4 regions of the Ensifer sp. genome follow, and region 4 is predicted to be linked to each of the others. Evidence: predicted binding sites of a transcription regulator. Region 4 holds the regulator's gene; each other region holds the start of a gene.
The links. The regulator LexA, encoded in region 4, represses DNA repair genes until DNA is damaged. The targets are predictions, from matches to a motif close to TGTTCNNNNTGTGTTCNG.
Positions count from the first base shown of each region.

Region 1: dnaE (DNA polymerase III subunit alpha) is a predicted target of LexA. The motif match lies at 5,542-5,559, and genes of this name have one in related genera.
Region 2: ruvC (crossover junction endodeoxyribonuclease RuvC) is a predicted target of LexA. The motif match lies at 1,972-1,989, and genes of this name have one in related genera.
Region 3: RTP54_RS24895 (ImuA family protein) is a predicted target of LexA. The motif match lies at 2,535-2,552, and genes of this name have one in related genera.

Region 1 covers NZ_DALZXU010000001.1:1,356,762-1,364,316, reverse strand. Annotated here, with positions in the region: gene RTP54_RS06580 (DNA polymerase IV) at 1-326, shown strand, start outside; gene RTP54_RS06575 (L,D-transpeptidase family protein) at 431-1,669, shown strand; gene dnaE (DNA polymerase III subunit alpha) at 1,763-5,260, opposite strand; gene RTP54_RS06565 (hypothetical protein) at 5,706-6,278, shown strand; gene RTP54_RS06560 (DUF5680 domain-containing protein) at 6,357-6,824, shown strand; gene RTP54_RS06555 (ABC transporter ATP-binding protein) at 6,916-7,555, opposite strand, start outside.
Region 2 covers NZ_DALZXU010000009.1:91,939-99,493, forward strand. Annotated here, with positions in the region: gene ruvB (Holliday junction branch migration DNA helicase RuvB) at 1-638, opposite strand, end outside; gene ruvA (Holliday junction branch migration protein RuvA) at 726-1,343, opposite strand; gene ruvC (crossover junction endodeoxyribonuclease RuvC) at 1,416-1,928, opposite strand; gene RTP54_RS26590 (LLM class flavin-dependent oxidoreductase) at 2,100-3,101, shown strand; gene RTP54_RS26595 (HAD hydrolase-like protein) at 3,106-3,741, opposite strand; gene RTP54_RS26600 (YebC/PmpR family DNA-binding transcriptional regulator) at 3,831-4,577, opposite strand; gene RTP54_RS26605 (DUF6636 domain-containing protein) at 4,664-5,173, opposite strand; gene RTP54_RS26610 (MBL fold metallo-hydrolase) at 5,190-6,026, opposite strand; gene RTP54_RS26615 (multidrug efflux RND transporter permease subunit) at 6,320-7,555, opposite strand, start outside.
Region 3 covers NZ_DALZXU010000007.1:281,949-289,503, forward strand. Annotated here, with positions in the region: gene RTP54_RS24880 (Ku protein) at 1-516, opposite strand, end outside; gene xth (exodeoxyribonuclease III) at 762-1,532, shown strand; gene RTP54_RS24890 (SOS response-associated peptidase) at 1,548-2,321, opposite strand; gene RTP54_RS24895 (ImuA family protein) at 2,614-3,372, shown strand; gene RTP54_RS24900 (DNA polymerase Y family protein) at 3,287-4,804, shown strand; gene RTP54_RS24905 (error-prone DNA polymerase) at 4,801-7,555, shown strand, end outside.
Region 4 covers NZ_DALZXU010000001.1:1,749,884-1,757,438, forward strand. Annotated here, with positions in the region: gene RTP54_RS08550 (hypothetical protein) at 1-151, opposite strand, end outside; gene RTP54_RS08555 (hypothetical protein) at 804-1,109, opposite strand; gene RTP54_RS08560 (GFA family protein) at 1,307-1,738, opposite strand; gene RTP54_RS08565 (hypothetical protein) at 2,031-2,177, opposite strand; gene RTP54_RS08570 (hypothetical protein) at 2,756-3,088, shown strand; gene lexA (transcriptional repressor LexA) at 3,206-3,919, opposite strand; gene RTP54_RS08580 (hypothetical protein) at 4,381-4,749, opposite strand; gene RTP54_RS08585 (hypothetical protein) at 5,090-5,233, opposite strand; gene RTP54_RS08590 (DUF4242 domain-containing protein) at 5,401-5,691, opposite strand; gene RTP54_RS08595 (hypothetical protein) at 5,999-6,310, opposite strand; tRNA gene RTP54_RS08600 (tRNA-Ser) at 6,390-6,479, opposite strand; gene RTP54_RS08605 (septal ring lytic transglycosylase RlpA family protein) at 6,753-7,555, shown strand, end outside.

The DNA.
Region 1 (7,555 bases), 390 kb from region 4:
CGGTGGTTTTGAAGCTGAAGACGTCCGACTTCAAGACCAGGACCCGCAACCGGCGCCTCGACAGCCCGACGCGGCTCGCAGACCGGATCTTCCGCACCGGCCTGCAATTGCTGGAAAAAGAGGTCGATGGCACGAAGTATCGACTGATCGGCATCGGCGTCAGCGATCTTTCGAGCCCTGATCTCGCCGACCCGCCCGATCTCGTCGATCCGGCGGCGACCCGGCGCGCTGCCGCAGAAGACGCCATCAACAGGCTGCGCGACAAGTTCGGCAAGGCAAGCGTCGAGACCGGCTACACGTTCGGCAGCCGCAAGCGCGATCAATAGTGCGTTATCGGCGCCCCCTTGACGCTTCCTGCGCCGGGTGCGGACGAATTCTTTAAAGTTTGCAGGCTAAGCTCGCCGGCCAGTTTACGTGTTGGGATGAGTGTATGGTATCGCGTTTCGCTCTCACGGCCAGCGTCGTCGTCTTCCTGTTTTCGCCTGCAGCCGGAGTTGCCGGCAACGGCGCTCCGCTGCAAATCATCGTCTCGAAGAACCAGCAATCCCTCGTCGTCTATGACGGCGACGCGGTGATCGCGACGTCGGCGGTTTCGACCGGCAAGGCCGGGCATTCGACCCCGACGGGCATCTTCTCGATCCTGGAAAAGCGACGTCACCATAAGTCCAATATCTATTCCAACGCTCCGATGCCGTTCATGCAGCGGCTGACCTGGTCGGGCATCGCCTTGCACGGTTCAAACCACGTCCCGGCCTACCCGGCCTCGCACGGCTGCGTGCGCCTGCCGAGCAAGTTTGCAGCCGACCTCTTCAAGATGACATCGCGCGGCATGCACGTGCTCGTGACGGACCGGCAAGTCAGCCCCGTCGAAGTGTCGAGTACAATGCTGTTTCAACCCGAACCGGCGCCGGGCGAAACGCCCGCGCCGCTGTCGGACGTGCCGCTCCGCCCGACAATCAGCCAGGCGGCGAACGGGCCCGTCGAAGTGGCAATGACGGAGGCCCCGACCGGGAAGCCGGCCGTCGCTGCTGAAGACCGCGAGCCGATCCGCATGCTGATCACCCGGCGCGGCGAGCGCGACATCCGGCGCAACGTCCAGTCGGCTCTGAACGAACTCGGCTACATCGCCGGTATCGCCGACGGCCACGTCGGCCCGGACACGACCGCCGCCATTCGTGCCTTCCAGACGGGCGAGAAGCTGACCGTTGATGGCAAGCTGTCGCCAGAGTTGACGCAAGCCATCTTCAAGAAGGCGGGGCGCGACGCGCCCGCCAACGGCGTCATCCTTGTTCGCCAAGGTTTCAAGCCGATTTTCGAGGCGGATGTGTCTATCGACGGACCGGAACAGGCCCTCGGCACCCATTTCCTGCAATTTCATGACGTTGGCGCCAACGGAGGCGAAGGAAAATGGTACGGGGTGGCGCTTGAAAACCACCTGCCGACCGCAGCGAAGAACCGCCTTGGTATTACCACGGACGCCGACCCCTCCGCTTTCAACGCCATCCAGCGCACGCTCGGACGTCTGACTGTTGCCGACGACGTGCGCAAACGGATCGGCCATTTGCTTGCGGATGGCTCTTCCTTGTCGATTTCCGACGTGGAGAGCGGGCTTGACACCGGCGACGGCACGGATTTCATCACCATCACGCGGGCATCGCCGCGGGGGTGAGCCCGCAAAGCCCAACGACGCCGCCCTCAGGGGCGGCATCAGGCCGTCCAAGCAAGTGCCGGAGCGAGCCCCATGCATTCGGGCCGGCGCGGGTCAGACGAGTTCGACGTCCACCACGCCCGGGGCCGAGCGCAGGGCTGCCGCAATCTCCGGCGAGATCCGGAACTTTTCGTTGAGCTCGACCTCGATCTCGCGCTGTCCATTGTCCTTGATGACGATGAAGGAAACGAGGCCCTCACCGCGCGCATTCAAATGGGCAGCGATCGACTTCAACGGACCGGAATCGCGCACATAGACGCGCAGCGCCTTTTGCATCTGCAGCGATTCTTCCTCGAGGGAGCGCAGTGTCTGGATGCGAAGGCCGATGCCTTCCGGCCGCTCCTCCGCCTGCACGGTCATGACCAGCGACTTGCCGGGCTCGAGCAGGTCCCGGTACTGATGCAGCATTTCAGAGAACAGCACGGCTTCGAACTGACCGGACGAATCGGAAAAGGCGATGATGCCCATCTTGTTGCCGGTTCGGGTCTTGCGCTCCTGCTTGGACGTGACGGTACCGGCAAGGCGGCCGGCCGTTGCTCCCTTTTTCACGGCGCCGGCGAAATCGCCAAATGTCTGGACGCGCATCTTGGCGAGCAGCGGATTGTACGTATCGAGCGGATGCGCCGAGAGATAGAACCCGAGCACCTGAAATTCGCGGTGCAGTTTCTCTGATGCAAGCCACGGCGTATAGGATGGAAGCGAGATCCGTTCCGGTCCAGTCGCGGCCCCTGCGCCGAAGATATCGCCCTGTCCGCTTGTCTTGTTTTCCTGCGCGCGCTGGGCAAAGCCGAGAATGCGGTCGAGACCGCCGACGAGTTCCGCTCGGTCGTACCCGAAACAATCGAAGGCGCCCGCCGCAATCAGGCTTTCGAACACACGCCGGTTGAGGAGCTTGGGGTCGATCCTCAGGCAGAAATCTTCAAGGTTCGCGAATTCGCGATCGCCGCGAACGGCAACGATGTGTTCGACCGCCGATTCGCCAACGCCCTTGATGGCGGCCAGCGAATAATAGATGCGCTTGTCGCCGGTCTGGAAATGCCGGAACGACGACTGCACCGACGGCGCTATCACCTGGATGCCGAGACGGCCTGCGTCCTGGCGGAAATCATTGACCTTTTCGGTGTTGGCCATGTCGAGCGTCATCGACGCCGCCAGGAACTCGACCGGATAATGCGCCTTCATAAAGGCAGTCTGGTAGGAGACAATGGCGTAGGCGGCGGCGTGCGACTTGTTGAAGCCGTAGTTGGCGAACTTCGCAAGCAGATCGAAGATCAGGTCGGCCTGCGGCTTCGACACCTCGTTCTTGACCGCACCGTCGACGAAGCGGGCACGCTGCTTGTCCATCTCCTCCTTGATCTTCTTGCCCATGGCGCGACGCAGAAGGTCGGCTTCGCCGAGCGAATAGCCTGACAGGACCTGGGCGATCTGCATCACCTGCTCCTGATAGACGATAACGCCCTGCGTTTCCTTGAGCAGATAGTCGATCTTGGGATGGATCGATTCGATCTCTTCTTCGCCGTGCTTGCGGGCGTTGTAGACCGGAATATTCTCCATCGGGCCGGGGCGATACAGCGCCACCAGCGCGATGATGTCCTCAATGCAGTCGGGGCGCATGCCGATCAGCGCCTTGCGCATGCCGGCACTTTCCACCTGGAACACGCCGACCGTCTCGCCACGCGAAAGCATCTCGTAGGTCTTCTCGTCGTCCAGCGGAATGCTGGCGAGATCGACCTCAATGCCGCGCAGCTTGACGAAATCGACGGCCACCTTCAGCACGGTCAGCGTCTTCAGGCCGAGAAAGTCGAACTTTACGAGCCCGGCCTGCTCGACCCATTTCATGTTGAACTGGGTGACCGGCATGTCGGAGCGCGGATCGCGGTACATCGGCACCAGCTTCGACAGAGGTCGATCGCCGATGACGATACCGGCTGCGTGCGTCGAGGCGTGGCGGTAAAGACCCTCGATCTTCTGCGCGATATCGAGCAGACGGGCGACCACCGGCTCCTTCTCGGCCTCTTCCTGGAGGCGCGGCTCTTCCTCGATCGCCTTTGACAAGGGCGTCGGGTTGGCCGGGTTGTTGGGCACGAGCTTGCAGATCTTGTCGACCTGGCCATAGGGCATCTCGAGCACGCGGCCGACGTCGCGCAATGCGGCGCGCGCCTGCAGCGAACCGAAAGTGATGATCTGCGCGACCTGCTCACGGCCGTACTTCGCCTGGACGTAGCGAATGACCTCTTCGCGCCGGTCCTGGCAGAAGTCGATGTCGAAGTCGGGCATCGATACGCGTTCAGGATTGAGAAAGCGCTCGAACAGCAACGAGAACCGCATCGGATCGACGTCGGTGATCGTCAGCGCATAGGCGACCAGCGATCCGGCGCCCGAACCGCGGCCCGGACCGACGGGAATGTCGTGCTGCTTGGCCCATTTGATGAAGTCGGCAACGATCAGGAAGTAACCGGGAAACTTCATGCGCTCGATGACGCTGAGTTCGAACGCCAGTCGCTCGCGGTATTCTTCCTCGGTGTAGCCGGGCGCCATGCCGAGCGTGCGCAGGCGGTCGTCGAGCCCCTCTTCCGACTGTCGGCGCAACTCGCCGGATTCGGCGCGCTCGGCCTCCTCCGGATCATCGGATGCGCCGGTGAAGCGCGGCAGGATCGGCCCGCGGGTCTTCAGCATGAACGAACACCGTCGCGCGATCTCGATGGTGTTTTCGAGCGCTTCGGGCAGATCGGCAAAGAGCGCCGCCATTTCCTTGCGGGTTTTCAGATAATGATCAGGGGTCAGGCGGAAACGGCTGTCATCGGAGACCATGGCGTTGTGCGCGACCGCCATCAACGCGTCATGGGCTTCGTAGTCGGAGGGCGCGGGAAAGAACGCCTCGTTGGTCGCGACCAGCGGCACATCGAACTTGTAGGCAAGATCGATCATGCGACGTTCATGGCGGCGATCGAAGTTGCCGTGTCGCTGAAGTTCGATGTAGAGCCGGTCGCCGAAAAGGTCCGTCAACGCTTCCAGGCGCGCTTCGGCCAGGGCCATCGATCCGGACCTGACCGCCATGTCGATCGGCCCGCCGCCGGCACCCGAAAGCGCGATCAGCCCCTCCGTACCGCTCTCTTCGAGCCACGACCGCGTGATCCTGGTGACCTGGCTGCCCTCTCCGCCGAGATAGGCGCGGCTGACCAGATCGACCAGGCGCGTATAGCCGTCGTCCGTTGCCGCGATCAGAACGATCGCCGGCAATTTGGCGAGCTGCTGTGCGTTGCCACGACGATCGCCTTCGCCCTCGTCCTGCATGTCGATCGACAACTGACAACCGGTCAGCGGCTGCAGGCCGTCGTCGGCCGCCTTCTGGGAAAATTCGAGCGCTGCAAAGAGATTGTTGGTATCGGCGATGCCGATCGCCGGCTGGGCATCGGCCACGGCCTTGCCGATGACCTTCTTGATCGGCAAGGCGCCTTCAAGCAGCGAAAAGGCCGAGTGGACGCGCAGATGCACGAACTGTGGGTCCGCCGCCACCTGATCGTTCCGTTCCACGCTGCCTAGATCCGCCATTGCCACACCCTGATTCCGTTCAGGGTGTCAGGATATCCCGTTTCTCACCCGCCATGTCCAGTTTTGCGTCGTGAGCCAGCGTTCTTTTCAACGGTGCGATGCCGGGATGGGATCACGCGACCCCGCAACGGGATCGCATCAATTCGCATAGATGCCCGGGGATCAAAGACCGAGCGCGATAAAGGCTACGCTTGCGACGAACAGGCCCATCGATGTGAAGGCGGCGAGGTCACGAACAAAATCAGTCATAACATGGCTCCTTTTCCGTTATGTTTTTACTTTGTTCTATTTTTGTTCATGCGTCAATCGCCGTTGAACACAGCGCCCGCTTTCCACTGCGCATGGTTAACCGCGGCCAGACGGACCGATCGAGGCAATTAACCGAACGCTTGAGCGCATCGTTCAACCCGCTTAGAACCGGAGCATCACACGGAGCACAAGCGACATGACCGCACGCCTGATTCTGCCCCTGCTTTGCCTGCTTCCTTCCCTGGCGGTTGCCGCCGAGGCAATCGACCCCAGCCGCATCGTTTCGGCCGCAACCGGCGACTGGGACAAGGACGGCGCAAGCGACCTGGCTCTGCTCGTCAAACCAGAAGACGGGACCGATGAGGACAATGGGGTCTACATCTACCTTGCTGGTGAGGACGGTCCACTGACGCTCAAGTCAGCGATCCCAAACAAGGTCTGGGGTCAATACGGAATGGCCGGCCAGGCGCCGACCATCACCGCGCTTGCCAATGGCTCGCTGGTGATTACCACCCATAACGACGCGATCGGCCGCGATCGCTGGGAACAGAAACTGACGGTTGCCTACCGCAACTTCGACTTCGTTGTCGCCGGCTACACCTATGCCTCCTACGACACTCTCGAGCCGAACAACACCGCGCAATGCGACCTGAACGTGCTCACCGGAAAGGGCAAGGCGAACGACAAGCCCGTCATCGCCAAGGGTCAACTGGTACTGCTCAAGGACTGGACCGACGACCGCGGTCAGCGCGCCTGCGGGATCCAATAATCGAAGCTTCGTTCTCTTTTTGTTCTTTACATCATTGCGATGTCGCGGCATGCTCCAAGGGAACAAGCAGGGTGTCCCATGGCCAGCATCGAACAGCTCAAAGACTTCATCGTGGAAGCGAAATCGAAGACCTATATCGGTGGCGGCACGGCCAGTCCGGCATCACGCGCCGGCGCACGCGATATCGGCTACCAGCGCGACCGGTGGCAATATCTCGACAGCTATTTCGGTGGGACGGATTTCGCCGGGCAGGAAACCGTCTGGCTCGACGGCGATACCCGTTGGGTCATGAATTATTTCGGCCGCGTCGTCCGTCCGGATCTGATCGATGGCGAACGCGCCGGCATCGTCATCAAGGCTGCGCTCGAGACCATGTATCGCGAGAAGCGGCATTTCCTCGGGGGCATGGAGTATCGACACGCCTTCGGCACCTACATCGACAGCAGCCGCGGTGACACGGGGCACTTTTCGGGCCGCGAGGTCATCTTCGTCGACGGCGACGAAGCCTACGAGCTCGACTATCGCGGCGGTCTTATCGTACCTTAGGCCAAGGCTGGCAAAGTACGTCGATATCGACCTGATGCCCCGGGTCGATACAAAGTGATGAAGTGCAGGTCAGCCAAAAGCGCTTCGCGCGTTATTTCAGCTCGACGACCTTGCCATCTTCGATCGTCACCCGCCGGTCCATGAGCGATGCAAGCTCGTGGTTGTGCGTGGCGATCAGGGCTGCAAGCCCCGACTGGCGCGCCAGCGCTTCGAGCGCCTCGAAGACATAACCTGCAGTTTCCGGATCGAGGTTGCCGGTCGGTTCGTCGGCCAGCAATACCAGCGGCGCGTTGGCAACGGCACGGGCAATCGCCACGCGCTGCTGTTCGCCGCCTGAAAGCTCCGACGGGCGATGCTCGGCTCGATGGCCGATGCGCATGTAGTCGAGCAGTGCCCTCGCCCGCTCGGCGGCCTCCGCCTTCCCTAGGCCGGCGATCAACTGCGGCATCATGATATTTTCGAGCGCAGTGAATTCCGGGAGCAGATGATGGAACTGGTAGACGAAGCCGATCTCGTTGCGACGAATAGCCGTTCGACGGTCATCGTTTAGACCGTCGCAGGTCAGACCGTTGACCACGACCTTCCCGCCATCCGGGCGCTCCAGCAGCCCGGCGACGTGCAACAGGGTCGACTTGCCGGTGCCGGAGGGCGCCACCAGAGCGACCGTCTCGCCGCTCATGAGCGTGAAGTCCGCCCCCTTGAGGATCGAGAGGAACGTATCCCCTTGCCCG
Region 2 (7,555 bases), on a different contig from region 4:
CGCCGCGCAATCTCGCGCGCGCCGTCGTCGGTCATGCCGAGCCCCATCAGCCGGGAACCACGGCGCACGATCGATTCCAGTTCCTCGACCGTGTAGAAATTGAGCCGCACCGGAATGCCGAAACGGTCGCGCAGCGGCGTCGTCAGCAGCCCGAGGCGCGTGGTCGCCGCAACCAGCGTGAACTTCGACAGGTCGATCTTCACCGATCGCGCCGCCGGCCCCTCGCCGATGATGAGGTCGAGCTGAAAATCTTCCATCGCCGGATAGAGGATTTCCTCGACCGCCGGATTGAGCCGGTGGATTTCGTCGATGAAGAGCACGTCGCGCTCTTCGAGATTAGTGAGCAATGCCGCCAGATCGCCCGCCTTGGCAATGACAGGTCCCGAAGTCGAACGGAAATTGACACCCAGTTCCTTGGCCATGATCTGCGCCAGCGTCGTCTTGCCAAGGCCGGGTGGACCGACGAACAACACGTGGTCGAGCGCCTCGCCGCGGTTCTTCGCCGCCTCGATGAAGATCTTCAGGTTGGCGCGCGCCTCCGCCTGGCCGGTAAACTCGTCCAGCGACTGCGGACGCATGGTCGCATCGAGATCCTCGCCGCGCTTGTCCGGCGTTATCAGGCGTGCGGCATCAGTCATCCATCCGTTCCAATCGATCGGGCATTCGTGCACATGGTGTCAAAGAATATGGCCGTTTTGCATCGGCCGGCCCGACAAGGCAAGCGGTCATCGCGCCAATTCCTTGAGACCGAGCCGGATCAGCTTGGCACTGTCGGCATCCTCGCCGGCGTTCTTCAGCGCCGCGGCCACCGCATTTGCCGCCTGGTCGCGCGAGTAGCCGAGATTGGTCAGCGCCGACACGGCATCGGAAACCGGTGCCGAGGCAACGCCCTCGCCCAGTCCCTGCTTGAGGCCGATCGTACCCGACATCTCGCCGGCAAAGGCCGGCGCCTTGTTCTTCAGTTCGGTGACGATGCGCACGGCCACCTTCGGGCCGACGCCCGGCGCGCGCGACACGGAGGTCTTGTCCTGCAGCGCGATGGCGTTTGCAAGTTCGCCCGGTGTCAGTGTCGACAGAAGCGCAAGCGCCACTTTGGAGCCAACCCCCTGCACGCTCTGCAGCAGGCGGAACCACTCGCGCTCCAGCGCCGTCAGGAAGCCGAACAGCTTCAGCTGGTCCTCGCGCACATAGGTCTCGATGAACAGCACCGCCGCCTCCCCCGCCGAGCCGAGCTTCGACAGTGTCCGCGCCGAACAATGGGCGACATAGCCGACGCCATGCACGTCGAGAACGACGTGATCCTCGCCGATTTCGTCGATGGTACCCTTCAATTTGCCGATCATGTGGCGTCGTCTCTCGTGGATGGATTGCGGGACGGTCAAACCGACCATCGGAAATTAACGGTGGAAGCGCAACTACCCCATCAGCGCCGCGAGCCGGCTCGTCACCGACAGGCGGTTGTGCGCATGGCAGATGGCGATCGCCAGCGCGTCGGCCGCGTCGTTGCCCTTGAACTCGGCCTTCGGCATCAGCACCTTCAGCATCATGTGGATCTGCTGCTTTTCGCCGTGACCGACGCCGATGACGGCCTTCTTGACGGCGTTCGGCGCGTATTCGGCAACCCGCAATCCGGCGCGTGCCGGCACCAGCATGGCGATGCCGCGCGCCTGGCCGAGTTTCAGCGTCGCCGTCGCGTCCTTGTTGACGAAGGTCTGCTCCACGGCCGCCTCGTGCGGCTGGTAGCTATGCACCACTTCGGCAAGACCGTCATGCAGCTGGCAGAGCCGCGAAGCGAGATCCATGTCTCCGTCCGAGGTCACGGTGCCTGAGGCTACGAACCGCAGCGAATTGCCGAGCGTCTCGATGATGCCCCAGCCGGTACGGCGAAGGCCCGGATCGATGCCGATGATGCGAATCGTGGTCTGCATGAATTTCACCCTATGCTGCGTGTCGGGACGCTGCCAGCAAAAAGTGAACAAAACAAAAACATCCACATGGCGCGGCCGTCGCTGCCGGAAAACGTACCCGCCGCCCTTGGATTGAGGAATTTTGACCTTACATAGGTCGTCAATCAATTTCGCTCAACAAAGGCCTTGCTCATGGCGTCGTTCTCCGTCCTCGATCTCTCCCCGATCACCGAAGGCGGCAGTGTCGCCCAGTCGCTGGAAAACTCCAGGCTCCTGGCGCAGGCGGCCGAAGAAAACGGCTACAAGCGCTTCTGGCTCGCCGAGCATCACGGCATGAAGGGCATCGCCAGTGCCGCGACCTCGATCGTCATCTCCCATGTGGCCGCCGGCACGAAGACGATCCGCGTCGGCTCCGGCGGCATCATGCTGCCGAACCATTCGCCGCTGGTGATCGCCGAGCAGTTCGGCACGCTCGCCGCGCTCTATCCCGGCCGTATCGATCTCGGCCTCGGGCGCGCGCCCGGCACCGACATGCGCACCGCCCAGGCGCTCCGGCGCAACATGGAGGCGAGCGCCAACAACTTTCCCAACGACGTGGTCGAGCTGCAGGCGCTGCTCGGGCCAGCAGCCGACAATCAGGCGATCATCGCGGTGCCAGGCGCCGATACCAACGTGCCGATCTGGTTGCTGGGCTCCAGCCACTATAGCGCCCACCTTGCCGGCATGCTCGGCCTGCCCTTCGCGTTCGCCTCGCATTTCGCCCCGGACATGCTGCTGTCAGCGCTCGAAATCTATCGTGAACGCTTCACGCCGTCGGAGACGCTGGCCAAGCCGCATGTGATGGTCGGCGTCATGGGTGTGGCAGCTGAAACCGACGAAGAAGCGAACTATCTCTTCACCTCCATGCAGCAATCCTTCGTCGCGCTGCGCCGCAACGCCCGCGGCCGTTTCCCCGCGCCCGTCGCATCGATGGATGGCCTGTGGAGTTCGGATGAAAAGATCTTCGTCGACCACGCGATGTCCTATGCCATCGTCGGTGGACCGGAAACGATCCGCCGCAAGATCGGGACGTTCCTCGAGCAGACGAAAGCCGACGAACTGATCATCTCCATGCCGATCTTCGACATGGACGCACGGCTCAAGTCGCTGCGGCTCTTTGCCGAGGCACAGCAGCAGCTGTCAAAGGCGGCGTAGCCGGCTAGCCCTTGCCGGCGCGAAAGGCCGGCATGATCTCGTCCATGCGATCGAAGAAGCGATCCGGCCCGAGCGTTTTCAGGAACGTCGGGTCGGCGTAGCCCCAGCCGACGGCACCGGCGGCGATCCGCGCCGTGCGGGCGGCCTCGATGTCGCGCGCCTCGTCGCCGATCGCAAGCATGCGTGACGGATCGATGCCGGCGAACTTGACCACCTTCTTGAAATGCTGCGCCTTGCCGAAGAGCGTGGCGCCGCATTCGAACACATCGATCGCGGCTGCGGTCTCGCCCAACGCCTTGCGAATGGCCGCCTCACCATTCGAACTGACGACCGCGATGCCGATGCCCGCCGACTTCAGCTCGGCCAGCATCTCCGGCACGCCGGGGAAAAGCCGGATCGCATCTGCCCGGCCAGCCATCTCCTGGCGCATGAACGTCGCGATCCGCGGCAGCTTCCACATCGGCACGCCCAGGTGGGCGATGATCTCGCGACTGCCCATGGCGCGCAGCCCCTTGAACTCCTCGACGGACAGCTGGCGAAATCCAAAGCGCGCGGCGGCGACGTTGCTGGCCGCCATGAACCACTCCGCCGTGTCGGCAAGCGTGCCGTCGAAGTCGAAGATCGCGAACTCGTATGTCATCGGCGGCGCCCTATCGGAGATACCCAAAGAAAAACCCGTGCCCTCACGGACACGGGTAGATCAATACCTGCAAAACGGAAAGATCCGGATCAGGCCGAAAGCTTCGCCAGGACTTCGTCGGACACTTCGAAATTCGAGTAGACGTTCTGGACGTCGTCGTCGTCTTCGAGAATGTCGATGAGCTTCATCAGCGACTGCGCCTTTTCCTCGTCGACCGGAACAGTGTTCTGGGCCTTCCAGATCGCCTTGACGGTTTCGGCTTCGCCGAGCGTGTCTTCGAGCGCCTTGGAGACTTCGCCGATCGCTTCGAAACCGCAGATGATCGTGTGGCCCTCCTCATCGGTGGTCACGTCATCGGCACCGGCTTCGATGGCCGCATCCATGACCTTGTCGGCGGAGCCGACCGAAAGCTTGTAGGTGATCTCGCCGACGCGGTCGAACGAGAAGGACACCGAGCCGGTTTCGCCGAGCGCGCCGCCGGCCTTGGTGAAGGTCGAGCGGACGTTGGAGGCCGTGCGGTTGCGGTTATCGGTCAGCGCCTCGACGATGACGGCGACGCCGCCCGGGCCGTAGCCCTCGTAGCGCACTTCTTCGTAGTTCTCGGAATCGCCGCCAGAGGCCTTCTTGATCGCGCGCTCGATGTTGTCCTTCGGCATCGACTGCGCCTTGGCATTCTGGATCGCCAGGCGCAGGCGCGCGTTCATCGACGGATCGGGCATGCCGGTCTTGGCAGCGACTGTGATTTCGCGCGCGAGCTTGGAAAACATTTTCGAGCGCACCGCATCCTGACGGCCCTTGCGGTGCATGATGTTCTTGAACTGTGAATGGCCAGCCATGGCACCCTCTGCATGCATGAATTTGAATGGAATGGGGCGCCTTATAGTTTTATTGCCGCTTTCCGTCCAGCAGGGGCCGGTTCTTTTCAGTTGGCGGAAATGCTGGCGCGGCTGAGAACGAAGGCATGACCGTCGTCGCGACGGCAGGAAAGACCCGTTCGCTCCGACGTGCAGGAGTATGGCCCACCCGACCATGTCGCCCCGTATTCGAGCACCGGCCCGGCAGAGCAGCAACTGGGATCGCCGACCGCGCGATCGATCGTCGCAGCGCCCGAGCGCCCGAGCGTCGCCCGGGCGTAGCGCGGCGCGATGATATCGCAGGCAAGTTCCGGACCGCCATCGAGGGGCTGATAGGTCGCCGTGCCGCCCGCGGGCGTATAGACGCAGCCGATGTTGCCCGATGGCATCACGAACTGCTCCTGCTCGGCCTCAGGTGTCGCCATCGCCTGCGGCGCGATCTGGGGCGTTTGTTGCGGCTGCAGCGTATCGGGAGGGGGAAGACGCGGCGGCGGCGCGCCGCCGGCAAGCGTTGTGCCCGCACTGGCCAAGATCGAAAGAGACGCAAACGCAACGACGCCGAGCACTGACAACTTCATGGGGCAATCCCGATGTTCAGACGCCCTGGAGAATATAAATCAACGGTTTGCTTGGCAAGGAACGCAACGACACTTTGACGCTTGCCCCCGTCGCGAAGCTCTTGTCGAAATCGTCGCCGAACATGTCGAGGAAGGCATTTATCGGCGGTCCGCGCCGGTGCATCGGCAGGATCAGCGCCGCACGCAGCCGCGTCACGACGCGGCTCATGCTTTCAGCGCCCATCGTCAGGCCACCGTCGACCGGCACCATCAGGACGTCGAGCCTGCCGATCTGCCGGTAATGGCTGTCGTCGAGCTCGTGGTGCAGATGGCCGAGATGGCCGATGCAGAGATCCGCCACCTCGAAGATGAAGATGGAGTTGCCGTCATGCTCCATCGTCGTGCCGCCGGAACGGATATCCGTGGTGACGTTGCGGATATAGGCGTCGCCGACGACGACGTCGTGGCGCGCCGGCTCGCCATCTTCGCCCCAGCCGTGCAGCACCTTGGCGATCGCCGGATCGGGCGTCAGCGTGTAGTGGCTGGAATGCGCCTTGTTCATCGTAGCCACCGTCGGCGGTGCTTCCGGTCGGAACCAGCCGTTGTAGTCGGTCGCGATCGAGACACCGCCAGGCGTCTCGATCAGGAAGGTCGAATGGCCGAGATAGCTGATCGTCACCTCGCCAGCCGCGTTTTGCCCCCCTGTCGCGGCAACCGGTGTGAAACTGGCAAAGGTTGCCCTGGGCAACGTCTCGGCGATCGCCTGGCACTGGCTCACCTGCGCGGGTGCCGCCTGCGCATGCGCGACCGATGGCCAGACGAAGTGAAGAAGCCAGATGGCGGCAAAAGTGTAGGCAAGGTAGCGGAGCATCATCCTTCACCTTTCACACCTCGCACGCATGATCTGTGCACAAGCACCTTGCCTTGGGTACAGGTCATGCGGCCGTTTGAGATCATCGGCAGCACCTCTCCCGTTCGGGAACGCCGCCGTCACGGGCGAGAGGAGGATTGTTCAAGAGCGCTGTCGCGTCCAGCGGCAATGGTGGGGCAGCGCTCACGTTTGCGTCATTGTGCCGGCTTTGCGAACAGGATCACGCAACCTGTTCACACAGAAGCGCCCCGGCGTTGCCGCCGGGGCGCTCGGTCATGCGCGGCGATGCCTGAGCATCACTCGGCGGGCGTCGCCATCGGCTCACCTGTCGGCACCGGCTTGCGCCGGCGGAACGAGCGGAGCGCGACGTAGAACACCGGCGTCAGGAACAGGCCGAGGAAGGTCACGCCCAGCATGCCGGAGAAAACCGCCGTTCCGAGCGACTGGCGCATTTCCGCACCCGGCCCGGTTGCGATCATCAGCGGCACGACGCCGAGAATGAAGGCGAAGGCCGTCATCAGGATCGGCCGCAGACGCAATTGAGCCGCCTCGACCGCCGCCTCGATCGGCGTTTTTCCCTCGTCCTCGCCTTGGCGGGCGAACTCGACGATCAGGATCGCGTTCTTCGCCGCAAGCCCGATCAGCACGATCAGCCCGATCTGGGTCAAGACGTTGTTGTCGAGCCCGCGGATGAACACGCCGATGAGGGCTGCGAGCACCCCGAGCGGCACGATCAGGATGATCGCGAGCGGCAGCACCCAGCTTTCATACTGCGCCGCCAGCGCCAGGAAGACGAAGACCACCGACAGGCCGAAGATCAGCACGGCGGTGTTGCCGGTCTGGCGCTCCTGGAAGGCGAGCTCCGTCCATTCGAAGGATGTGCCCTGCGGCAGGATCTGGCCGGCCAGCGCCTCCATCTTGTCGAGGCCGGTGCCGGTCGACACACCCGGCGCCGGGTTGCCCTGCAGCGGCACCGAGACATACATGTTGTAGCGCTGCACGAGAGCGGGACCCGCGGTGTCGCGGATCTCCACCAGCGTGCCCATCGGCACCAGGGCGCCAGTCGCCGAGCGAACCTTCAGCGCCAGGATGTCGTCGCGCTCCAGACGGTATTGCTGGTCTGCCTGCGCCCGCACCTGGTAGACGCGGCCGAAGGCGTTGAAGTCGTTGACATAGGACGTGCCGAGGTTGATCGACAGCGCCTCGAAGATGTTCGGGATCGGCACGTTCAAGGTGCGCGCCTTGTCGCGGTCGATCGCCAGGAAGTATTGCGGACTTGAGGCCGAGAACGTGGTGAAGACGCCCGTCAGCCCTTCGGTCTGGTTGGCAGCCCCCATCATCTGGTAGGCAAGCCCGAGCACACGGCGCATGTCGGCACTCTGCCGGTCGACGAGTTGCATCTTGAAGCCGCCGGAATTGCCGATGCCGGGAACGGCCGGTGGCGGCACGGCGATGATGAACGCCTCCTGGATGCTCTGCATCGTGCCATAGAGCTGGCCGATGATCTGGTTGGCGCTCTGGCCCTGTTCCAG
Region 3 (7,555 bases), on a different contig from region 4:
TTCGTAATCGAAGTTGAGCGTCGAGGCGATCAATCCCTTGCCATGGGGGCGGATCAGAACGGTGCGCATCCGTCGGAAAAGAACGGTGCGGGCGATCGCGGCAACGTTCTCCTTTTTCATACCGTCACGCAAGAGCATGAATGCGTCGGTGCCCATCTTGTCCGGGGTGAGATAATAGGGCTTGTCGAAGTAGGTGGTGTCGATCTGCGAGCAGGGAATGAAGGCTTCGATCGTCAATGTCTTGTCGCTATCTGGGACGGCTGCAGCGACTTCTTCCGGTTCCAGCACGACGTACTGACCATTTTCGGTTTCGTATCCCTTGACCTGATCTTCCCGCTCGACGGCATCTCCCGTTTCGGTGTCGACAAACTCCCGTTTGACCCGGTTTTTTGTCTTCCGATTGAGGGTGTTGAAGACTACGCGCTCGGACGACGAAGCGGCTGTGTAGAGCGCGACGGCACAGGCAACCTCTCCGAATTTTATGAAGCCTTTCCAATTCGCTCTGGGGGCAGCCATTAAGCCAGTTCTCCTCTTGCAACCCGACCCGATTCAACCGTTGAACCGGCAAATCGTTCCTCGCTCCAAAGAAACCTTTCCCGGGCCCGCCGTTGAAACGCCCGCCCGCAACATTCGGCTGAGGCGCTTGCGTGCATCTTTTTTCGCACGCGCGCGTTTCAAAATGAAACTGAGCTTTCGCTTTGGCGAAGTTTGACAGTGGTCCCCGCGACGATGGTGCGTCGCAGAAGCATGGATCAGATCGCGTGAAACTTGCCACGTACAATGTAAACGGCATCAATGGCCGTCTCGACGTTCTGTTGCGCTGGCTTGGCGAAGCAGCGCCGGACGTGGTTTGTCTGCAGGAGCTGAAAGCGTCAGATAACAAGTTCCCTCGGCGAGAAATCGAGAACGCCGGCTACGGTGCGATCTGGCATGGGCAGAAATCCTGGAACGGCGTTGCCATTCTCGCCCGAGGGGATGTGCCGATCGAGACACGGCGCGGTCTTCCCGGCGATCCCGACGATAGCCACAGCCGCTATATCGAAGCCGCAATCAACGGCATCCTTATCGGATGCCTCTATCTGCCAAACGGCAATCCGGCGCCGGGCCCTACCTTCGACTACAAGCTGCGCTGGTTCGACCGGCTCCGCGATTACGCCGCAGAACTCATTGAACTTGAAGTTCCCGTCGCCCTCATCGGTGATTTCAACGTCATGCCCAGCGATCTCGACGTCTACAAACCCGAGCGGTGGCGCGACGATGCGCTCTTCAGGCCGGAGGTGAAAGCGGCCTATTCCAGCCTGGTTGATCAGGGTTGGACGGATGCCGTTCGACATCTCCATCCCAATGAGCGCATCTATACGTTCTGGAAATATTTTCGAAATGCATTTGCGCGCGATGCCGGGCTGCGCATTGACCATTTCCTGTTGAGCCCTAAGCTGGCGGCGGGTCTGAAACGAGCAAAGGTCGACAAGGCCGTCAGAGGTTGGGACCGCACGAGCGATCACGCACCGGTCTGGATAGAGGTGTCGTAGCTTGGCTGTGGGAAGCTAGACAGGACTCGATGGGGCGACGGGTTCTCCCGCCCGCGTCACGATCGTTGAGCCATAGGGTTCACGCGAGATGATAATCAGCGCATCGTCGGCCAGAGGACGCACGAGTTCCTTTGCCTCCTCCCATGGTGCGCGCATCCACAAATCGGTCTCCTCCCGACTGAGGAGCAGCACTGGCATGGCCTTCTCATGGATGGGTTTTACCAGCCCATTCGCATCGGTGGTCAAGAAACCATAGAGGTCGTCGATCGTCAGGCCGTCCTTTACCTTGCGCACGCTTTGCCAGTTTGGGACGTGAACCCCCGCAAAGAACATCAGAGGTTTGCTCTCGTCGCGCGCAAACCAGGCGTTCGGGGTTCTTCCACCTTCCTCCTTGGCGGAAGGGTCCGGCTCGGCAAAGCTGGTCACCGGCACGATGCAGCGATGCTCGACGCCGAACCAGCGCCTCCAGTGAGGAAAATTGAGGTTGCGGACATTCGTCGTTCCGCCATCCAGTTGCTCGCGAAGCAAGGTCTCGAAATCGACGTCCTTGCCCTTTGCGCGCAACTTCTCAGCCTTCTTCTCGGCTTCCTTCTTGAGGGCGAACAACGGGGAGGGTAGTCCCCAGCGCGCATGGACCAACTGCTTCTTGCCATCGGCCGTATTTCTCAAGATCGGCCCCATCTGGTCGGGGTTCATCTGATAGGCGGGCATGAGGTTGATGAGGCTCTCGACATCCTGAGCCCATCTGTTGACCCAATCCTTGTCTTCCATGCGGTAAAGATTGCACATTCCGGCGCGTCCCTCATGAAGCTGTCGCCATCCTAACCGATGGTGCAATCAGCTGCCAACGGCCACTCTTCCGCAGCTTCCTTAGATTTTTTGAACCGTCGCGAATGTGAGGCCCAAAACATCTACGGCCATGATTCCCAACGTGAATCTTTTACGCCCCTAAAATTGAGGGATAATATTCCTATTTTCGGTTGCTTGACACCGAAGGTCGAAAGGAACAGATAGGGAACAAATGCCCTTTAAGCGACATGAAGTCGAACCTCCAACGCGACCTTTGAGGCTTACGCGAAAGATGACTGCTGCCCGAGACAGGGTGATTTCCGATCTGCGCGACCGCATTGCCGCTCTTGAAGGCAGCGCTTTCAGGAAGCCTGCGTTTCTTGCTTTCGGTGTTCCTGAGATTGACGCCGTGCTGCCGGGAGGCGGGCTTTCACACGGTGCGCTACACGAATTTGCTGGCGGCGGTGCTGGCACAGTCGACGGGGCCGCGGCGGCTTTGTGCGTTGCCGGCATCGCGGCACGCACGAAAGGACCGATCCTGTGGTGTCTGACGCGCCCCGACCTCTTTTTTCCAGCACTCGTCCAGGCCGGCCTTTCGACCGAACGGCTCGTTTTCGCAGAGGCCGACAAGGAAGAAGACGTGCTCGCCAGCATGGAGGAGGGGCTTTCCTACGGCGGTCTCGGGGCTGTCGTCGGGGAGATCGTCCGGCTGCCCATGACCGCATCGCGAAGGCTTCAGCTTGCGGCCGAAAAGACGGGAACGATGGGGTTGGTCGTCAGGCGATGGCGCCGTCAGACGGAGGCATCCGACTTTGGCCAGCCAACTGCTTCGACGACACGATGGCGGGTCAGTGCGTTGCCGTCGGAAGAACTTCCGGTTCCTGGCGTCGGACGACCGCGGTGGCTTCTGGAATTGATCCGGGCGAAGGCCGGGGAGTGCGCAGAGTTTGTAGTAGGAGCGTGCGATGTCACGGGTCGTATCCATTTATCTCCCGGATCTGGCGATCGAGAGGTTGAAGCGCTCGGACGACGGGGCAAGACTGTCGCCTGACCTGCCGCTCGCCATTATCGCAAGAAGCGGCTCGAAGCGTTGGATTAGAGCCCTGGACTCTCGGGCCCGCCAAGCTGGTCTTGCTGTCGGCATGCCGGCTGTCAAGGCACAGGCGATCATACGCGACTTGCAGATGGTCGATGCTGATCCGGGGGCCGATGTCGCCGCGGTGGAGCGCATCGCGCTTTGGGCGCTCACGCAATACTCTCCCGTTGTCGCGGTGGATGCGCCAGATGGCATAATCATGGATACAGAAGGTGCCGACCATTTGCAGGGCGGCGAAGAGCTGATGCTGTCAGGTATCATCAACCGCTTTCACGGCCGGGGACTGACCGCGCGTGTCGCGATCGCTGACAGTTGGGGCGCTGCGCACGCGTTGGCGCGCACGAGCAAACGCGACATCGTCCGCGTTCCCGACGGTGAGACAGGGCGCTTCGTAGAAAGGCTGCCAATTGCGTCCTTGCGGCTCAACCCTGACCTGGTTGGAAGTCTACATACGCTCGGGTTCCAGACGATTGGCGCGCTCTTGGCCACGCCTCGCGCTCCGCTCGCATTGCGGTTCGGACCAGAAATCGGCCGCAGGCTCGACCAGATGTACGGACGTATCCCTGAACCGATCGACCCCATAAGGCCGGCCGAGCTGATTGAAGTCTCGCGCGCATTCGCTGAGCCGATCGGCGCAGCGGAAACGATCGCCAAATATGTCGCCCGGCTGGTTGCAGACCTCTGCAATGCGCTTGATAAAAAGGGGCTTGGCGTTCGCCGCGCCGATCTCATCGTCCACAAGGTCGACAATACCATTCAGGCCATCCGGGCCGGCACCGCAAAGCCCTCCCGTGACGCCACCTGGCTGACGAAACTCTTCAAAGACCGGATCGAAAAGATCGAACCTGGCTTTGGAATTGAGCGGCTCTCGCTTGCTGCAATCATGAGCGAACCTCTCGCGGAGGCGCAGAAATCTTCGTCCCTTGTCGAAGAGGAGGTGATCGATATCGCACCGCTGATCGACATCATCGGCAATCGGGGCCAACGGGTCTATCGGGTGATGGCTGTGGCAAGCGACGTGCCGGAGCGCAGCGTCAGACGGACCAGCGTGGCAACGGCAGCGGCCGGTGCCTCATGGACCCTACATTGGCCAAGACCGGTTCGCCTGCTAGACCGCCCGGAGCAGATCGAAGTGATTGCGCTTTTGCCTGACCATCCTCCGGTCGTAATAACCTGGCGAGGCAAACGACGCCGCGTGAGGCGCGCTGACGGGCCGGAGCGGATCTTTGGGGAGTGGTGGACGAGGAGCGCCGAATTCGATGCGGTGCGCGACTATTTCGTCGTGGAAGACGATGGCGGCGAGCGATTCTGGATCTTCCGGTCCGGCGACGGGGTCGACGTGGCGACCGGCTCGCACAAATGGTTCATGCACGGGATCTTCGCATGAGCTACGCCGAGCTCCAGGTCACAACGCATTTCTCGTTCCTGCGCGGAGCTTCATCCGCCGACGAGCTTTTTGCCGCCGCCAAAGTCCTTGGCATAAGGGCGCTTGGCATAGTTGACCGAAATTCGCTAGCAGGTATCGTGCGGGCGCTTGAAGCATCGCGGGCGACCGGCATCCGCCTTGTCGTCGGCTGCCGTCTGGATCTGGTCGATGGCACGTCGATCCTGGTTTATCCAACGAACCGGGAGGCCTATTCGCGCCTGACCCGGCTTTTGACCCTCGGCAAGGCCAGGGGTGGCAAGGCCAATTGTCTTCTCTCCTTCGACGACCTTTCACTTTATGCAGAGGGATTGATCGGTATCCTCGTGCCCGACCTTGCAGACGACGCATGCGCCGTCCAGCTCCGCAAAATGGCCGGATTATTCGGAGATCGTGCCTATCTTGCTCTTTGTCTTAGGCGCCGCCCGAACGATCAACTGAGACTGCACCAACTGTCGAACATGGCCGCACACTTCAAGGTGAAGTCGGTCGTTACCAACGACGTTCTCTTCCACGAGCCCTCTCGCCGGCAGCTGCAGGACGTCATAACATGTGTCCGCACGGGAACGACCATCGACGACGTCGGCTTCGAACGTGAGCGTCACGCGGACCGTTACTTGAAGCCACCGGAGGAAATGGAGCGGCTGTTCCCACGCTACGCCCAAGCGCTGGCAAGGACATTGGAGATCGTCGAGCGTTGCCGGTTTTCGCTCGAAGAACTCACCTATCAGTACCCTGAGGAAGCGATCGTGCCCGGCAAAGACGCACAGGCATCGCTGGAGCATTATGTTTTCGAATACGCCCCAAGACGCTACCCGGAGGGAATGCCGCCCAAGGTACTGAAAGTCGTTCGTCATGAGCTCAAGCTCATCGCGGCGATGCGATACGCTCCCTATTTCCTCACCGTGTTCTCAATTGTGCGTTTTGCCCGAAGCCAGGGTATTCTCTGTCAGGGGCGAGGGTCGGCCGCCAACTCGGCCGTCTGTTACATCCTCGGGATCACGTCCATAGACCCCGAGACCAACGATCTGCTGTTTGAGCGTTTCGTGTCGCAGGAACGCGACGAGCCTCCCGATATCGATGTCGACTTCGAGCACGAGCGCCGCGAGGAGGTAATCCAATGGATCTACAGGACCTATACGCATCAAAAGGCGGCTCTTTGCGCGACGGTGACGCGGTACCGTGCCAAGGGGGCAATTCGTGACGTCGGCAAGGCACTCGGCCTGCCTGAGGACATGATCAAGGCCCTGTCAGCCGGCATGTGGTCCTGGTCCGACGAGCTGGTTGCCGATCGGAACTTGCGCGAGCTCAACCTCAACCTTGACGACCGTCGGCTGGCGCTCACATTGAAACTGGCAGAGCAGCTGATGGGAGCGCCGCGCCATCTCGGCCAGCATCCTGGCGGCTTCGTGCTGACGCATGACCGCCTGGACGATCTTGTGCCCATCGAGCCGGCATCGATGGCCGATCGTCAGATCATCGAGTGGGACAAGGACGATGTCGAGGCGCTGAAGTTCATGAAGGTCGATGTGCTGGCACTAGGCATGCTCACCTGCATGTCGAAGGCTTTCGCGCTTATTGCGGACCACAAGGGCCAGACGATCGATCTCGCAGGCATCGAGCAGGAGGATCCATCCACCTACGCGATGATCCGGAGGGCCGATACGCTCGGAACGTTTCAAATAGAATCCCGTGCGCAAATGGCGATGCTGCCTCGACTGAAGCCGCGAACGTTCTACGACCTGGTGATCCAGGTTGCGATCGTTCGCCCTGGGCCGATCCAAGGGGACATGGTTCATCCCTACCTGCGCCGACGCGAAGGCAAGGAAGCGGTCGATTACCCGACGCCCGAACTGGAAGCCGTCCTTGGAAAAACGCTGGGGGTTCCCTTGTTTCAGGAAAGTGCGATGCGGGTGGCGATGACCTGCGCCGGGTTTACCGGCGGAGAGGCAGACCAGCTTCGAAAATCCATGGCGACTTTCAAGTTCACCGGCGGTGTGTCGAAGTTCAAAGACAAGCTCGTTAACGGCATGGTGAAGAACGGCTATTCGCCGGAGTTCGCCGAAAAGACCTTCTCCCAGCTTGAAGGCTTCGGATCCTACGGTTTTCCGGAAAGCCATGCGGCAAGCTTTGCGCTGATTGCCTATGCCTCCAGCTACGTCAAATGCCATTTTCCCGATGCGTTTTGCGCCGCTTTGATCAACAGCCAACCGATGGGCTTTTATGCGGTAGCGCAAATCGTCGGCGATGCGAGAAAGCACGGTGTCGAAATCCGACCTGTCTGCATCAACCGCTCGCGATGGGATTGCATCCTCGAGCCGATCGACGGCGACGAGCGTCGCCATGCGGTGCGGCTCGGCATGCGGCTCGTTCGAAACCTAGCCGTCGGCGACGTGGCACGTATCGCCGCCGCGCGGGGAGATCAGCCTTTCGACAGCGTCGACGACCTGTGGAGGCGGGCAGGCGTGTCCGCGGCCGCGCTCGTCGAACTTGCCGAAGCGGATGCATTCCTTCCTTCGCTAAACCTCATGCGACGCGATGCGCTCTGGGCAATCAAGGCACTTCGCGACGAGCCCCTTCCTCTTTTTGCCGCTGCGTCCGAGCGCGAGATGAGGACGGTTGTCGAACAACAGGAACCAGAAGTCGCCCTTCGACAGATGAGCGAAGGCCACAACGTCATCAAGGACTACAGCCACACGGGCCTGACGCTTCGCC
Region 4 (7,555 bases):
CAGGACGGCGTAACCGGCGCAAGATCAGATAACCGGCCAGGCCGCTGACGAATGGCGTGATCGCTCCGAAACGAAGCCAGGGCGCCGCCGCCTGCCGATCCCCATCAAAGTAGGTCTGGAGGATTTCGACAGCGACAGCAGTCATCATCATGGACAGCGCCAATTCGAGAAGGTGAATGCCGCCGAAAGCCAGCAGTTTCGCGCCGAATCCTGTCCTGGGAGCGATTGCCGCTATGATGATCGTGACGATCGTCGCGCGAACCAGCGGTGCAATCTGCAGCTAACCGACCGGGATCTCGTGCATGTACGCGATCTGAGACAGTGCGACCGCTCCGATCGCTGCAGCCACGCACAGAGCAGCAATATTGAACGCGAGCGCCTTCATCAGCTTGGCGAAGGTGGCGAAATCGTCCTTCTGTCAGATACGTCATTCGTCTTCAGGTCGGCTGAGCGGTAATTTTAAATGCGGAAGGGTGGTTCGTGCGGCAAGTCGGACCAATTTACCTCCCGCGGAAGGACGGCGGCCCTCCAGCCGATGATCGTAGATATCCGCCCGTCAATCTTGCTTGCTTCATCTATGCAACCCAAAAGCCGGTGACAGGCCGCCAGCCGCTTGATCTTCTGATTATCGTATTGCGGGAATAAATAATAAGAACACGATAAGGTTGTCGAGATGGGAGATTTGTCTCCCATCTGTTTTTGTATCGCGGCCTTGAACATCAAGGCAGGCTCATGCTGGGGACGCTGGACTGCGCGATACGGGCCGAAGCAACAGTCGGCTCGGCAGGGGCCAGTGCAGGCTGCTACTTTGTCGGTCGCACGAGTGAGATGACCCGTGGCTTCGATGGTGCATCCAGCCATTCGATCCACTTGTCCCGTTCCTCGATCGTGTCGAAGAACCGCCAGAGCTTGTACTCTTCATCGGTCGTTTGCAGCATCTCTCCGATGGAAACGAGTTCCAGGGGCAGCGTCACCTCGTTGCCGTCAAAGCGGATGAAATAGATCCCTTCGGCAGCGAGGCGAATGACCTGGCCCGTGCCGTAGCTTCCATCCGGGTCGTCGACCGTGAAGTACATTCCGGTCAGCGTTTCATAGACTTTGTCGTTCATCGATTTCTAAAGCCAGTTCAAAGAGTGCAGGTCAAAGGACGTTCGCCCGCCGTTCGGATTAAGGCAAGCTGAAATCTGCGGGCGTCCACATGCGTTGCGCGTGCGGTCGCCTTGGTGCGCACGGTCAGTGGGGCGACCGAAAGGCATTCGTCGACCTTCGCAATGGACGCCTGTCGAATCCTTGACAGGCTTTCCAGTCACTCTGCCGGCGTGAAACGCAGTGTGCCTGCGAGCCTCGGGCCAGTAGAGCCCTTGGTGTCCATCGGGTGGTTGATGCCGTCGTTGACGGGCAATTCGGTGAAATCGAATGGGCTAATGCCTTCGAGACATGCGGCGTTCACGCCGTAGAAATCCGGGTTCGAGCGCGGCTTGTGAAAGGTGTAGATGCCGCATTTCGAGCAAAAATAGTGCTCTGCGGCATGGGTGTTGAACTGATACTTGGTGAGGGCGTCCTCGCCGGAAAGCACAGTTACGCCATCCTTGGCGGCCGAAACCACGACGGCACCCTTCAACTCGCAATAGGAGCAGGTGCACCGGCGGGCGGTGCGCAGGCCGTCCTTCAGCTTCACATTGAACCGGACCGTCTTGCAGTGGCAGGCGCCATCAAGCGCCTGAATGTCGAGGTTCATGGTCTCATCCATCTGAAATTGTGTCTAATTGTTCGTCTTCCATAGGGCATGCCATGAGGCATGCTCAAGCGCATTCGCGTGCAACGGCCAATAAGCCGCCCGCAATGAACGGTCGCGCGCATTTCCAACCGTATGCCGTCGCGAACCGGATCGGCATCGCGACTGTCGGGCGTAGAAGGTCGCTCGACTGCGGGCGACCACCTTCCATCGAACGGGACCGATTGTGGCAAGCGCCACGATGCGGCAATGAATGCCCGCACTCGCTCGCCTGTCGGTCAATTGAGGCCGTGGTTCAATTCTCCTGAACGGAAACCCCGTCCTGGCCAATCTTGATTTCGACACCGGCCGGTTTCGTTTCTTCGCGATAGGCATAGACGCCGAGCCCGACGACGGCCACGGCAAGGGCGGCGATGACGAGATAAAGGCCATTTCGGTTCATTCAGCAGTTCCTCTCATGGGGCATGGGAGGGGGTAGTTAGGCCGCGAACGGCGAAAGGCAACGGCACGTCCGTCGATTGAGGCCGGGCAAAGGCCGAGGCGGCAGTGTGCGACGTGTCGCGGCTGTCCTGCGATACGAACGACCCAGAACCGATCAACCGCCATCTGACATGGAAACGAACGTCAGGAAGTGTCTGCGGGCCAGGATGGATGGAAGGCGGTTTTCGCTGCTAACGCCGCGAAGGCCGGCTGATCGCTGCATGGCAAGCTTCCACTGGTTCCGTGACGTCGGGCCGCTCGACGCGCCGTTTTCGGAAGTGACAGGCGTCGCCTTCGCCACGTCGCCAACCAAAGTTTAAATTGAGTAAAATCAATATCAAACCATTTCCGGACGCCATCGTGCGACTTGTCGCCGTTCGCCGTTGCTGCCGTTACATGACCGACCCGGAAATGGTTGTGACGCAGCTCTTGTCACCGGAAAAAATATTGTCTCTAGACGGTAACGGGAATGAATATTCCGTCGATGCGACCCGTATAGGTGGTGTCAAACAAAGCCGACAATGGAGGAAATGACATAAAATGAAATGTAAGATCGCCCTGACCGCACTTGCTCTTCTTGCTGCAACGACGAGCGCTGCAAGCGCCGAGGATCTCGTCTTTCAGCTCAAGAACAAGACGAAGGCTGTTTTGACGAACTTCTACACATCGCCTGTTGGCGTCGACCAGTGGGAGGACGATGTCTTTGGACGGCAAGTGCTCAATCCCGGCGAGAGCATGGAAATTACCATCGCCGACGGACGCGACGTCTGTAAGTACGACATGCGCTTCGAGTTCGAGGAAGGTTCGGGTCTCGACACGACCGAAGACACGCAGGACCTCTGCGAGCTCGGCGAGTACTCCATCCACGAATAAGAATCCGCAAGCGCGCAAGCGCTCGGATGGATATCCGGCGTCTCGCTACCCCAGGGGTGGCGAGACGTTCGCATTCGGGAGAACGGTGGCGATGACGGCGCAAAGCGCCATTCGGGCCTAATGGTAGCGGCGGATCAAGCCGACCAGCTTGCCCTGTATCTTGACGCGGTCGGGTCCAAAAATTCGTGTCTCGTAGGCCGGATTTGCGGCCTCCAGCGCAATCGACGCGCCCTTGCGACGAAAGCGCTTCAAGGTCGCTTCCTCGTCGTCGACGAGGGCAACGATGATGTCACCGGGGTTGGCAGTCGTCGCGTTGCGAATGATCACGGTATCGCCGTCGAAGATCCCTGCCTCGATCATCGAATCGCCCTTTACCTCGAGAGCGTAGTGATCGCCGGTACCGATCATGTCGAGCGGAACGGAGATGTCGTGGGTGTTGTTCTGTATGGCCGAGATCGGCACGCCGGCGGCGATGCGACCCATGACCGGCACCGACACCGAGCTGTTGTCGGCAACGGGTGGTGCCTTAGCCGGAGCTGGGGCGGGGGGCTTGCCGAGGCTGCCTTCGATGACGCTCGGCGAAAAGCCGCGACGGGGCTGTGTGTTCGCCGCATAGGCTTCAGGCAGCTTGATGACCTCAAGTGCGCGTGCGCGGTTCGGCAGCCGTCGGATGAAGCCGCGCTCTTCGAGCGCCGTGATCAGCCGGTGAATGCCCGACTTGGATGCCAGGTCCAAAGCATCCTTCATCTCGTCGAAGGATGGCGGTACACCGGACTCCCTCATTCGTTCGTGGATGAAGAGAAGCAATTCCTGTTGCTTGCGGGTCAGCATGGCCAGTCGCTCCAGAAGCGTGAAACAAATCAAGAACAGACACTATCTGTTCCATATGTGTTCCGCAAGTGCCTAAAATTTGGTGAATGCTGCGGCTGTCGACGCGGAATTGGCTGGAGCCGGCGATCGCGAGGCTCTGTGCTGCCACGGGCCGCGGCGCACGGAGTAAGGTTGCGATGCAGGAATTGATTCGGGTCCTGTCGCCGATCGTGAACGTGGTCGCTGCGATAGTGGGCCCCGGTTTCGGTTGATACCAATATGTCGATACCGTCGGAAGACCGTTCGACGCGGTTGGCATCGTCTGGAGTGCAGCGATTCGGTGCCTGATCGATCAGTGGGTGGCGCGCGGCCAAAGTTGGCCTGTGGCACGGTGATTCCGCCCCATGGCTGTACCGACGCCGACGGGGGGATCTGGACGTAAGTTCGTCGGCACGCTCGCCACGCGATGAAAGTCGCGTGCCTCAGGCCGGTCGCGTGGCAGAGCAGGCGTCTTCGAATTCCTTGACGGTTTCAGCTGAATTGTCCTGTGGCAACACGGCGTCCGCGGCATCAGTCGCCACGGGTGTGTCCCCCTCGAAGACGAAGGACTGGATGTAGTAGGCGATCGCACCCTTCCAGACGTTGCGACCATCGATCTGCTGGCAAGGGACTGCAGATTCGAAATCGGCCTGCAGGTCATCGACCGTCGCTGCACTGAGGGCGATGTTTGGCGATGCGATAATCGAAGCAATGAGCAAGGCTGCGAGCACGATGAACGTCCGAAAGATGAGGAGTGAAGCCGGTAGATTGGTTAACGATGTGAACCGCGCTTTCGTTCCGAAGTCCAGCAAGCATGCCGCGCAGCCAGGCGTGTTCAACAGTTCTTTGAGAAGGTCGATAACGGCGCTTCGAGTTGTGGCATTCAGAGCACATTTCCTCGCGACGAACGGACCGGTCTGCGATGCCGTGCTGCGATTGTTCCGGTGGGGGCAAGCGCACGAAGCGTGATCGGCGCAGGCCGCTTGCCCCTCGCGCAGCTTGGGCGAGCGATGCGTTTAGGCTCGCAACGCTCGCCAGACTGTTGCGCCGACCGTGTCGTCCCGCAATTCAGCAAAGACGCACGGATGGGGCGGTCGACAGCCAGCGAAGATGTCTCATGCGCGTCTGGCGCAGAGATGACCGGGTGCGATTTTACTTCTTGTCCTTCTTGCCGGCCGGGAAACTGCTGCCGGCAAGTTTGACCTGCGAGCCTTCGGTTGCAACGGTCGTTTTGACGGCTTTGTCCTTTTTGGGCTTTCGAACCTCGCGGTTGCTGCGGACTTGACCTTTTGCCATGTTCGTCTCCTTGGAAACGCGTGCCGGGGGCCCTCCTGGGCTCCGAATGACCGGTAGCTCAGCCTGCATCGATACGCGCTTAAGTCAATGACGGCGCAGGTGGAATGATGGCTATTGAGACGCGATGCGTCGTCATGACAGGTCGGGCGGCGATGCCGTTGTCTTCTTCAGTTTCCGCCGCGCCGTGGCGATGCGGTGGAGGGGCCGATAACGGCGGCAACCTCTGTGATCCTGTTGGCGGGAAATCCGCCGCGTTCGGCGTGCTCGCGAATGACGTCGGCGCTCGGTGCTTCGTGAACGCAATAGATCTTGTCGCCGGCCACGTAACTGGTGATCCACGTATAAGGCACGCCAAGATCTGCGACGACAGCGTTGGACTTGGCCGACAGCGCGCAGAGATCGTCCTGGGTGAGCTTGTCGGCGCCAGGTACGTCACGTTCTATGATGAAGGTTGGCATCGCTCAGTTCCTTGACTGGTTGATGGCTGTATTTCAATCAATTCTAATGAAGTGGGAGCAGCCGGTTTCGGATTCAAGGCGTGCCGCGGCGATTTCGCCGGATGCGACTGACTGTGCCACGCCCACGGCCAACGTCGCTCTCGACCGATGGAGGTCTGGCGGAGTGCATGGAGAGATCAGGGGGGCGGTGAATTGGCCCGCGTGTGTCGTCGAAGGATGCAGAGGTTTTCTCAGCCCGAAACGGAATTGCGACCGCCCGACAGCGGTCGCGACGGCACCCGGTGGGGCGCCAAGCGCCTATCGCAACTCAGTAGCTGAGGCGGAAGCCACCGGGGCTTGACGCCGACGGATCAGGAACCGGATTTGGACCCTGCCATTGAGCATAGGTGGTGTTGGCGTCGCCGGTGCTTGCGCAGCCAGACAGCGCGAGAACAGCAAAAAAAGCGGCAGTTGTCAGGTATTTAAGAGGCATGGTTTTCTCCAGTTTTGGGAGATTGCCCAGGCCTCGATGGGCCGGAATCAGACTTTCCCTCAAATCACCTGACATGGCAAGCCGACCGACGTGCTGCCTCAGCAATGCACACGCATCTGTTGCCGCGCCGCAGGGCGTGGCTTCCAAAACGGCTATGCTCCAGCCGTCGCCGCGTCAGGGCAATTGGGCGACGAACGAACTCAATGGCAGAAAATGAAACAGGTGATGGCGGAGGAGGTGGGATTCGAACCCACGGTACGCTTTCACGCACGCCGGTTTTCAAGACCGGTGCCTTAAACCGCTCGGCCACTCCTCCGGGCAGGGCGTTATTGCGCGAAGCCTTGCCGCTTTGCAAGATTTAACATGCACTCGGAAAGATTTTCTTCCTGCGCGGATCAGGGATCCGGCCTCGCTAACCATTCGTAAACCATAACTGGAGATTTCGGGTGGGCGGCTGTGTGTCGGTTCGCAATTTTGCCTTGTTGCTGTCATGTTTAATCGACTGTTCCGTTTCGGGACGCCGAGATTTCCGCTGGGGCAAGAGCGGGAGGTTTCGAGTACGGCTTGTTCGATTGATGTTGTGGGACAGATGACATCCAGTAAAAATGCGGCATATCTGATGAGGGGATTGCGCCTTGCGGCGGTTCCCGTGTTTTGCGCAGCGCTTGCGGCTTGCGGGTCGACGTCCAGTGTCAGCAAGAGCAAGCCGAGAAGCAAAGAATACTTTCCCGAGTCGGTTTATGGCGTGAAGGCCAGCCCCCGTGTCGCCACGGGCAAGAATATCCCGAAGGGCGGCGGCCGGTTTCAGGTCGGCAAGGCCTACCAGGTCAAGGGCAAGTGGTATCAGCCGAAGGAAGATTTCGGCTATAACAAAAGCGGCATGGCGTCCTGGTATGGCGCAGCATTCCACGGGCGCCTGACAGCCAACGGCGAAGTCTACGACAAATATCATCTGTCTGCCGCGCATCCGACGTTCCCGCTGCCAAGCTATGCCCGCGTCACCAATACGGAGAACGGCACGTCCGTCATCGTCCGCGTCAACGATCGCGGTCCTTACGAGTTCGGTCGCATCATCGACGTATCCTCGAAAACGGCAGATCTGCTCGATATCAAGCGGAAGGGCAGCGCCAAGGTTCGGGTACAATATGTCGGCCGGGCGCCGCTCGAAGGAAACGACATGCCCTACCTGATGGCGTCCTACGTCACGAAGGGCGATCGCAGCCCGGGTGTCATGCCTGAAGGCCAGATCGCGACCGGTGTGATGGTCGCCTCCAACGAGCCGATGCGAAACCAGCTCGGCACGCTCACCATTCCGGCCAAAGCCTCGCTCGATACCAGTGGTCCGGTGACGGCCCTTGCGGCGCCCGTTCCGCAGTTTGCCACGCCGCAGTC